DNA from 2 places in the Streptomyces sp. NBC_00989 genome. Region 1 is predicted to be linked to the other one. Evidence: riboswitches for the same ligand, from Rfam matches in the RefSeq annotation. Region 1 holds a riboswitch; the other holds the start of a gene.
The links. A riboswitch is a leader RNA that binds a small molecule or an ion and turns the genes downstream of it on or off. The one in region 1 is predicted to bind cobalamin.

Region 1 (5,506 bases):
CCGGGCCGCGGCGGCGGACACGGAGGTGACACCAGGGATGACCTCGGTGTCGTAGCGGTCGGTGAGCCGCTTGTGCATGTGCATGTAGGAGCCGTAGAAGAGCGGGTCGCCCTCGGCGAGGACCGCGACGGTCCGACCCGCGTCCAGGTGCACGGCGAGCCGGGCGGACGCCTCGGCGTAGAACTCCTCCATGGCGCCCTGGTAGCCGCCGGGGTGGTCGGTGGTCTCGGTCGTGACCGGGTAGACCAGCGGCTCCTCGATGTGGTCGGCACGAAGGTGCCCGGCCGCGATGGAGCGGGCGATGGACCGGCCGTGCCGGGCGCTGTGGTAGGCGATCACGTCCGCCTCGGCGATGACCTCGACGGCCCGTACGGTCATCAGGGACGGGTCTCCCGGGCCGAGCCCGACCCCGTACAGCTTGCCGCTCACTCTTCCTCGCTCGCGATCGCGTTGAGCGCGGCGGCGGCGATGGCGCTGCCACCGCGACGGCCCCGTACGACGAGGTGTTCCAGGCCGGACGGGTGCGCGGCGAGGGCCTCCTTGGACTCGGCGGCACCGACGAAGCCGACCGGGACGCCGATGACGGCGGCGGGCCGGGGCGCGCCCTCCTCGATCATCTCCAGGAGGCGGAAGAGGGCGGTGGGCGCGTTGCCGACGGCGACCACGGCACCCTCCAGCCGGTCCCGCCACAACTCCAGGGCGGCGGCACTGCGCGTGGTGCCCAGCTCGGCCGCCAGGTCCGGGACGGCCGGGTCTGAGAGTGTGCAGAGCACGTCGTTGCCTGCCGGCAGCCGCTTGCGGGTCACGCCGCTGGCCACCATCTGGACGTCCGTGAAGATCGGCGCGCCCGCGCGCAGGGCCTCGCGGGCGCACGCCACCACGCCGGGCGTGTAGGCGAGGTCGCGTACGAGGTCGACCATCCCGCAGGCGTGGATCATCCGGACCGCGACCTGGCTGACGTCGGCGGACAGGCCCGCGAGGTCCGCCTCCGCGCGGATGGTGGCGAAGGACTGGCGGTAGATGGCCGCGCCGTCCTTCTCGTAGACGTACGTGGTCACGGTGTTCTTCTCGCTGCTCTCGGTCGTCATACGGCTCGGGCTCATGAGGTGATCGCCGCCAGGGCGGTGGCGAGTCGGAAGGGGGTGTTCATGTCGGCGGTGCGGGATTCCTGTCCCGCTACGGCGGTGGCGAGCCGGTAGCCGCCACCGGGGGCTGCGACCACGTCGATCCGGTCGCCCCTGGGGTGCCCGCAGCGGCGCTCGCAGCCGGACCAGTACAGGGGCAGGCTCTGCCCACTGGCCGCGACGCGGGTGTTGGCCGCGTCCGTCCGTACGTCGGCATGGGACTTGGCGCATCCGGGCCGGCCGACGCAGGCGCCGACGCGCAGCCAGGGGGAGTCCGGGTCCGTGACGAGGCCGGTGGCGGCAAGGCGGGTGAGCGACTCGCCCGCCTGCGCGGTGGTCATGCCCGGCGTGGGAAGGACGACGCCGCGCCACGGTGTCAGACGCACCTCACCGGTGGCGACGGACGCCAACTCCCGCCAGGGGAGGGCCGAGAGACGGCCCAGGGGGACGTGCACCGACAGGGCCTCGCCGACAACTCCCGGACGCGGACCGTCCGTACGGGCGGCCTCCCGCGGCCGCCGTTCGTGGGCGATGCCCTCGGTATCCAGGCGGCGACCGACCAGGCGGATCAACTCGTCGTCCGCAACCGGGAGTTCGGTCACCCGCCAGGCGCGCGTCCCGCTCGCCCGTGCCGCTTCCAGGAACACCGCCGCGGCGATCAGGGCGGCGCGGGGAGCGTCCTTGGCGGATATGCGCAGCGTCTCGTCGGCTGCGCCGAGACCGAGCTGAGCACCGTCGTCGGCCGTCGCCCGCAGCGTCACGTCGGCACCGAGTCCGGCCACGTCTCCGCGTCCGTCGTCGACTGCGAACAGGAAGCGTCCCGACAGTGCCTGCGCCGCCTCGCTCGCGCACAACTCGGCGTCCAGGCCCGCCAGCCAGTCCTGTACGTCTCGTAGGCCGCCCCCGTCGAGACCGGACAAGGGCGAGGCGACGATGTTGCGAATCCGTTCGTGGCCGTGCGAGGGGAGCAGTCCGGCCGCGTCCAGCAGTCCGGCCAGCTCCGTGCCGCATCCCTCGCCCAGCCCCCGCAGTTGCACGTTGCCGCGCGAGGTGAGGTGCAGCTCGCCGTCGCCCAGCCGCTCCGCCGCGTCGGAGAGCGCCTCCGCCTGCCGGACGGTCAGCACGCCACCGGGAACACGGATACGGGCCAGTGCGCCGTCGTCCGCGAAGTGCAGCCGCAGCGACCCCGGGCAGGCGTCGCCGCGGTCCCGTGAGACCGCTGTGGCCTGGGACGACGGATGGAGAGCAGCCGTGGACATGGCGGCGAGCATACCCACGATCACATCGAATGTATGCCCCGCCCTCTTCCGGTGACCCTTACTATGCTCCGTGGTGGATCATCCGGTCCGCCATCGCCACGACGGCGACAGGGGAGGAAGCCCGGTGCGAATCCGGCGCGGTCCCGCCACTGTGAATCCGCCCCGAGAGGGTCGGGTGAGCCAGGAACTCCCGCCGTCAGACACCGCCCGGGGCGCGGACACCCCGAGGAAGGCCGACGAAGCATGATCCTGCTGCTGTCGACGTCCGACACCGACCTGCTCAGCGCCCGCGCTGCCGACGGCCCGGTGCCGTACAGGTTCGCCAATCCCTCCCGCCTCGCCCTCGACGAACTCCCGTCCCTGCTCGACGGCGTGGACCTGGTCGTCGTACGCCTCCTCGGCGGCCTGCGCGCCTGGCAGGACGGCCTCGATCTGCTCCTCGCGGACGGCCGCCCGGTCGTCGTCCTCACCGGTGAACAGGCCCCCGACGCCCAGCTGATGGCCGCCTCCACGGTCCCCATTGGCATCGCCGCCGAGGCCCACGCCTACCTCGCGCACGGCGGCCCGGCCAACCTCGCCCAGCTCGCCCGGTTCCTGTCGGACACGGTCCTGCTGACCGGCCACGGCTTCGAGGCGCCCGCGCCCGCCCCGACCTGGGGTCCACTGGAGCGCACGGCGCGCACGCCGGATGGCCCGACCATCGCCGTGCTCTACTACCGCGCCCACCACATGAGCGGGAACACCGCCTTCATCGCCGCCCTGTGCGACGCCGTGGAGGTGGCGGGCGGCCGGGCGCTCCCGCTGTACGTCGCCTCGCTCCGGGCCCCCGAACCCGAGCTGATCGACGAACTGCGGGCGGCCGACGCGATCGTGACGACGGTCCTCGCGGCGGGCGGTACGAAGCCGGCCGAGGCGTCGGCGGGCGGTGACGACGAGTCCTGGGACGCGGGCGCCCTGACCGGCCTCGACGTGCCGATCCTCCAGGCGCTCTGCCTCGCCTCCTCCCGCGCCGACTGGGACGCGAACGACGACGGTGTCTCCCCGCTCGACGCCGCGAGCCAGATCGCCGTACCGGAGTTCGACGGCCGCCTCATCACCGTCCCCTTCTCCTTCAAGGAGATCGACGCCGACGGACTCCCGGCCTATGTCGCCGACCCCGAGCGCGCGGCCCGCGTCGCCGGAATCGCCGTACGCCACGCCCGACTTCGCCACATCCCGAACGCCGGCAAGCGCCTCGCGCTCGTCCTCTCCGCCTACCCGACCAAGCACTCCCGTATCGGCAACGCGGTCGGCCTCGACACCCCGGCCAGCGCGGTGGCGCTGCTGCGCCGACTCCGGGCCGAGGGCTACGACTTCGGCCCGGCACAGGACATCCCCGGCCTGGTCTCCGGCGACGGCGACGAGCTGATCCGCGCGCTCATCGACGCGGGTGGTCACGACCAGGACTGGCTGACCGAGGAGCAGCTGGCCCGCAATCCGGTCCGCGTCACGGCCGCCGACTACAGGCGCTGGTACGCCACGCTCCCCGAAAAGCTGCGGGCCGCCGTCGAGGAGCACTGGGGCCCGGCACCGGGCGAGATGTTCGTCGACCGCAGCCGCAACCCGGAGGGCGACATCGTCCTGGCCGCCCTCCGTTTCGGTAATCTGCTCATCCTCATCCAGCCGCCGCGCGGCTTCGGTGAGAACCCGATCGCGATCTACCACGACCCCGATCTGCCGCCCTCCCACCACTACTTGGCCGCCTACCGCTGGATCGCCGCCGCGCGGTCGGAGGGCGGATTCGGCGCCGACGCGATGATCCACCTCGGCAAGCACGGCAACCTGGAGTGGCTGCCCGGCAAGAACGCCGGCCTGTCCGCCGCCTGCGGTCCCGACGCGACCCTCGGCGACCTCCCGCTGGTCTACCCCTTCCTGGTCAACGACCCCGGCGAGGGCACCCAGGCCAAGCGCCGCGTGCACGCCACCCTCGTCGACCACCTCATCCCGCCCATGGCCCGTGCCGACTCCTACGGCGACATCGCGCGCCTGGAGCAACTCCTCGACGAGCACGCCCAGATCGCCGCCATGGACCCGGCGAAACTCCCCGCGATCCGCGCCCAGATCTGGACCCTCATCCAGGCCGCGAAACTCGACCACGACCTCGGCCTCGCTGACCGCCCCGACGACGACGGCTTCGACGACTTCCTGCTCCACGTCGACGGCTGGCTGTGCGAGGTGAAGGACGCCCAGATCCGCGACGGCCTGCACGTCCTCGGCACCCCGCCCGCAGGTGCCGACCGCGTCAACCTGGTCCTCGCCGTCCTGCGCGCCCGCCAGATCTGGGGCGGCTCCATGGCCCTGCCCGGCCTGCGCGAGGCCCTGGGCCTGGACGAGTCGGCCGCGACCCGCACCACGGCCGACGCGGCCGAGGAGCAGGCCCGCGCCCTGGTCCAGGCGATGGAGGACGCCGACTGGGACCCGGCCGCCGTACCCGCCGACCACGGCGAACAGGTCGCCGCCGTCCTGGAGTTCGCCGCCCGCGAGGTCGTCCCCCGCCTGGCCGCCACGACCGCCGAACTCGACCACACCGTCCACGCGCTGAACGGCGGCTTTGTCCCCGCCGGCCCCTCCGGCTCACCCCTGCGCGGCCTGGTCAACGTCCTGCCGACCGGCCGCAACTTCTACTCCGTCGACCCCAAGGCCATCCCGTCCCGCCTGGCCTGGGAAACGGGCCAGGCCCTCGCGGACTCGTTGCTGGAGCGCTACCGCACGGACAACGGCGAGTGGCCCACCTCCGTCGGTCTCTCCCTCTGGGGCACGAGTGCGATGCGCACGGCGGGCGACGACGTGGCGGAGGCACTGGCCCTGCTGGGCATCCGCCCGGTCTGGGACGACGCCTCCCGCCGCGTGACCGGCCTGGAGCCCGTCCCGTACGAGGAGTTGGGACGCCCGCGCATCGACGTGACCCTGCGTATCTCGGGCTTCTTCCGCGACGCGTTCCCGCACACGATCGGGCTCCTGGACGACGCCGTACGCCTGGCGGCCTCCCTGGATGAGCCGGCCGAGGCGAACCACGTACGGGCGCACACCCAGGCCGAGTTGGCGGAGCACGGCGACGAACGCCGGGCCACCACGCGCATCTTC
Region 2 (5,506 bases), 5.6 Mb from region 1:
GGCATCTCCAACCAGCTCCTCGCGGCCGTCGCCCTGGCCGTCTGCACCACCCTCCTGGTGAAGTCCGGACGCCTCAAGTGGGCCTGGATCACCGGGATTCCGCTCGCCTGGGACGCGACGGTCACCCTGACCGCGAGCTGGCAGAAGGTCTTCTCCAGCGACCCGAAGGTCGGCTTCTTCAAGCAGCGCTCGGTGTTCCAGGACGCGATCGACGCGGGCAGGGTCCTGCCGCCCGCCAAGTCCATGGACGACATGCACACCGTCGTCACCAACTCCACGGTGGACGGGGTGCTTTCGGCCATTCTCGCGGTGCTGGTCGTGGTCGTGATCACGGACGCCCTTCGCGTCTGCGTTCGACACGTCCGCCGCCCCGCGCTCTCCACGCTGAGCGAGACGCCGTACGTCGAGTCGAAGATCGTGGCGCCGGCCGGGCTGATCCCGACCCGGGAGGAGAAGGAAGAGGAGGCGGCACGCGATGTGGTCGGCGCTCAGGCGGGCGACTAGCGGAGTGCGCTGGTATGTCCGGGAGTTGATGGACGAGTCGGCGTACGACCGGTATGTCGCGCACGTACGCCTGGACCACCCCGAGGCGGAGGTCCCCGGCCGCCGCGACTTCGAACGGATGCGGACGGACCGCCAGGAGGCCGACCCACGCCAGGGATTCCGCTGCTGCTGACACCGATGTCAGGCCCGATGTCAGGCCTTCACCGAATCGACATGACGATATGCGGACGAGGTCTTTCGCTGCGGCGACACCGTGACCTACATTGCCTGCGCGTTACACAGGTGATCAGCGAGGGGACGGAGCCGCGAAATGTCAGATGTGCCTGAAGTTCCGCCCGAAGTGGCCGCACCGGTGGTGACTCCGGTCCGCGCCGTCATCGCCGTCTGCCTGTTCGCGCCCTTCGTGGCGCTGCTCTGGGTCGGCTCCTACACCAAGATCGACCCCACGTTCATCGGCATCCCGTTCTTCTACTGGTACCAGATGCTCTGGGTGCTGATCTCGACGGCGCTGACGATGACCGCCTACAAGCTGTGGCAGCGCGACCAGCGGACCCGCCATGGAGGTAACCGGTGAACGACGGCGTGAACGGCGTCGCCCTCGGCGTCTTCATCTTCTTCTTCCTGGCCGTCACGGTCCTGGGCTTCCTGGCCGCCCGCTGGCGCCGGGCCGACAACGAGCAGAGCCTCGACGAATGGGGCCTGGGCGGACGGTCGTTCGGCACCTGGGTCACCTGGTTCCTGCTCGGCGGCGACCTCTACACGGCGTATACGTTCGTCGCGGTCCCGGCGGCGGTCTACGCGGCGGGCGCGGCCGGCTTCTTCGCGGTGCCGTACACGATCCTCGTCTACCCCCTCATCTTCACGTTCCTCCCCCGCCTCTGGTCGGTGTCGCACAAGCACGGATACGTGACGACGTCCGACTTCGTGCGCGGCCGCTTCGGCTCGAAGGGCCTGTCCCTGGCGGTGGCGGTCACCGGCATCCTCGCGACGATGCCGTACATCGCACTCCAACTCGTCGGCATCCAGGCCGTGTTGGATGTCATGGGCGTGGGCGGCAGCGCGAGCTCCAACTGGTTCGTGAAGGACCTGCCGCTGCTGATCGCGTTCGCCGTGCTGGCCGCGTACACCTACTCGTCCGGCCTCCGCGCCCCCGCGCTGATCGCGTTCGTGAAGGACGGGCTGATCTACCTGGTCATCACGGTGGCGATCATCTACATCCCGATCAAGCTCGGCGGCTTCGACGACATCTTCAGCGCGGCGGGCGCCAAGTTCAAGGCGGCGGGAGCGGGCGGACTCGTCCCCGCACCGGCGGGCCAATGGACGTACGCCACACTGGCGTTGGGCTCGGCACTGGCGTTGTTCATGTACCCCCACTCGATCACGGCGACCCTGTCCTCCAAGAGCCGCAACGTGATCCGCCGCAACACCACGATCCTGCCCCTGTATTCACTGATGCTGGGCCTGCTGGCGCTGCTCGGCTTCATGGCGATCGCGGCGGGCGTCAAGGTCACCAACGGCCAACTGGCGATCCCGCAGCTGTTCGAGAACATGTTCCCGGACTGGTTCGCGGGCGTGGCCTTCGCGGCGATCGGCATCGGCGCCCTCGTCCCGGCGGCCATCATGTCCATCGCGGCGGCGAACCTCTTCACCCGCAACATCTACAAGGACTTCATCAAACCGGACGCGACCCCGGCCCAGGAGACAAAGGTCTCCAAGATCGTCTCGCTCCTGGTGAAGGTCGGCGCCCTCGCCTTCGTCCTGACGATGGACAAGACGGTCGCCATCAACTTCCAGCTCCTGGGCGGCATCTGGATCCTCCAGACCTTCCCGTCCCTGGTGGGCGGCCTCTTCACCCGCTGGCCCCACCGCTGGGCCCTCCTCGCCGGCTGGGCGGTCGGCATGATCTACGGCACCCTCGCCGCGTACGGCGTGGCCTCCCCGACCCAGGACCACTTCGGCGGCTCGTCCAAGGAGATCCCCGGCATCGGCGAGATCGGCTACATCGGCCTGACGGCGTTCGTCCTGAACGTCGTGGTCACGGTGGTCCTCACGTTCGCCCTGAAGGCGTTCAAGGCCCCCGAGGGCATCGACGAGACCAGCCCCGCCGACTACACGGCAGACGCAGGCGACCCGGGCGTAGAGGTGGAGCTGCCTCCGGCGACTGCTGGCGCCGCCCACTGAGCCCACCCAGGGGCGCGGGGCTGTATCGATTTGCGGCTCCGCCGCGTGGGCGCGCCCAGCCACGACGAACCCGCAGCGGGCCACCGAAAAGCAAGTCACTCGGCGGCCCGCTGTCGTACACACTCACCCCCATGGACATCCTCATCCGCCGAGCAATCCCCACCGAATACGAAGACCTCGGCAACATCACAGCACAGGCCTACCTACAGGACGGCCTCCTCGACTACGGCGACGACGACCCCTACCTCCCCGTACTGAAGGACGTGGCAAGCCGAGCCGCAGCCGCCGAGGTCCTCGTCGCGGTGGACGGCGAACACCTCCTCGGCGGAGTCACCTTCGTCCCCGGCCCCGGCCCCGTCGCCGACATCGCGACAACCGGCGAGACAGAGATCCGCGCACTGGCGATCGCCCGCACCGCCCGCGGCCGAGGCGCCGGCGAGGCCCTGGTCCGCGCCTGCATCGACCGCGCCCGAGCCACCGAGGGCTGCGAGGCCGTGGTCCTGTCGACCCAGAGCTCGATGCACGCGGCCCACCGCATCTACGAACGCCTGGGTTTCGTCCGCACCCCCGACCGCGACTGGAACCCCGTGCCACACCTGGACGATCTCACTCTGCTCACCTACAAGCTGACACTCTGAAACCACCGCGACACAACATCTGGTGGTGGCGTGACAGGCGAGCACAAGATGTATGCTCATGCTCGCTGTCGCCGCAGGGGAATCCGGTGCGAATCCGGAACTGTCCCGCAACGGTGTACTTACGTGCATATGCACGCATGGTCAGTCCGAGGACCTGCCGACAGCTCGCGTCCGGCCACCCGGCCAGGGCGCATGACGTCCGGGCCTCGTGGAGTGGGCCGGTGGACGCGACGCCCCGTGCGCTCGTGTACTGCCGCCTGCCCTCGGCGAGGCCCCGTGCCGAGCGAGGGAGAGCCCCACCGTGACCATCGCGCCAGCAGAGCCGGCATCAGCGACCCAGGTGAACAAGGCGATCGTGGCGACCGCGACCGGAACCGACGTTCCCGGTACGGCCGTTCCCGGAGCTACCGTTCCCGGAGCCGACGGCCCGGGTACCGCGATCCTGCGGACCCTGACCGAGCTGACCGCCGACCTCCCCGACGCCGACCCGGGCCGGGTCGCCGCCGCCACGTTGCGCGGCCGGTCCGCGCACGCGGACGTGGCGGAACTGCGCGAGCTGGCCACGGAGGCGGCCGCCGGTCTCATCTCCGAGGACCCGGTCTACTCCCGGCTGGCCGCCCGGCTGCTGACGGTCGGCATCGCCGCCGAGGCCGCCTCCCAGGGCGTCACGACGTTCACCGAGTCCGTCGCCGTGGGCCACCGCGAGGGCCTCATCGCGGACCGCACCGCCGAGTTCGCGACGCTGCACGCGGCCCGCCTGGACGCGCTGATCGACACGGAGGCCGACGACCGCTTCGGCTACTTCGGGCTCCGGACGCTGTACAGCCGTTACCTCCTGCGGCACCCGATCACCCGCAAGGTCATCGAGACCCCCCAGCACTTCATGCTGCGCGTGGCCGCCGGTCTCGCGGAAGACGACTCGACCCGTGCCCTGGACGAAGTGGCCGCGCTCTACCGCCTGATGAGCCGCCTGGACTACCTCCCGTCCTCCCCCACCCTCTTCAACTCCGGCACCCGGCACCCCCAGATGTCGTCCTGCTACCTCCTCGACTCCCCGCTGGACGAGCTGGACTCCATCTACGACCGGTACCACCAGGTCGCCCGCCTCTCGAAGCACGCCGGCGGCATCGGTCTGTCGTACTCCCGCATCCGCAGCCGCGGTTCGCTGATCCGGGGGACGAACGGGCACTCCAACGGCATCGTCCCGTTCCTGAAGACGCTGGACGCCTCGGTCGCCGCGGTGAACCAGGGCGGCCGGCGCAAGGGTGCCGCCGCGGTGTACCTGGAGACCTGGCACTCCGACATCGAGGAGTTCCTGGAGCTGCGGGACAACACGGGTGAGGACGCCCGTCGTACGCACAACCTGAACCTGGCGCACTGGATCCCGGACGAGTTCATGCGCCGGGTGAACGAGAACGGCGACTGGTCGCTGTTCTCCCCCGCCGACGTGCCCGAGCTGGTCGACCTGTGGGGCGACGAGTTCGACGCCGCGTACCGCAAGGCCGAGGCGCAGGGGCTGGCCAAGAAGACCATCCCGGCCCGTGACCTCTACGGCCGCATGATGCGCACCCTCGCGCAGACCGGCAACGGCTGGATGACCTTCAAGGACGCGGCCAACCGCACCGCCAACCAGACCGCCGAGCCGGGCCACACGGTCCACTCCTCGAACCTCTGCACGGAGATCCTGGAGGTCACGGACGACGGCGAGACGGCGGTCTGCAACCTCGGTTCGGTGAACCTGGGAGCGTTCGTGGTCGACGGTGACATCGACTGGGAGCGGCTGGACGAGACGGTCCGGACCGCCGTCACCTTCCTCGACCGTGTCGTGGACATCAACTTCTACCCGACCGAGCAGGCGGGCCGTTCCAACGCCCGCTGGCGCCCGGTCGGCCTGGGCGCGATGGGCCTCCAGGACGTCTTCTTCAAACTCCGCGTCCCCTTCGACTCCCCGCAGGCGCAGGCACTTTCGACGCGTATCGCCGAGCGCATCATGCTCGCCGCGTACGAGGCCTCGGCCGAGCTCGCCGAGCGCAACGGCCCGCTGCCGGCCTGGGAGAAGACCCGTACGGCGAAGGGTGTGCTGCACCCCGACCACTACGACGTGGAGCTGACCTGGCCCGAGCGCTGGACGGCCCTGCGGGAACGTATCGCCCAAGTCGGCATGCGCAACAGCCTGTTGCTGG

Region 2: another riboswitch for cobalamin. It lies ahead of OG714_RS18275 (ribonucleoside-diphosphate reductase subunit alpha); the one in region 1 lies ahead of cobN (cobaltochelatase subunit CobN).

What each region holds. Positions count from the first base shown of each region.
Region 1 is NZ_CP108728.1:9,885,349-9,890,854, forward strand. It holds gene OG714_RS44485 (precorrin-2 C(20)-methyltransferase) at 1-429, opposite strand, end outside; gene OG714_RS44490 (precorrin-8X methylmutase) at 426-1,088, opposite strand; gene cobG (precorrin-3B synthase) at 1,100-2,395, opposite strand; cobalamin riboswitch at 2,450-2,596, shown strand; gene cobN (cobaltochelatase subunit CobN) at 2,627-5,506, shown strand, end outside.
Region 2 is NZ_CP108728.1:4,249,850-4,255,355, forward strand. It holds gene OG714_RS18250 (carbon starvation CstA family protein) at 1-504, shown strand, start outside; gene OG714_RS18255 (YbdD/YjiX family protein) at 476-676, shown strand; gene OG714_RS18260 (DUF3311 domain-containing protein) at 815-1,078, shown strand; gene mctP (monocarboxylate uptake permease MctP) at 1,075-2,685, shown strand; gene OG714_RS18270 (GNAT family N-acetyltransferase) at 2,817-3,323, shown strand; cobalamin riboswitch at 3,369-3,500, shown strand; gene OG714_RS18275 (ribonucleoside-diphosphate reductase subunit alpha) at 3,625-5,506, shown strand, end outside.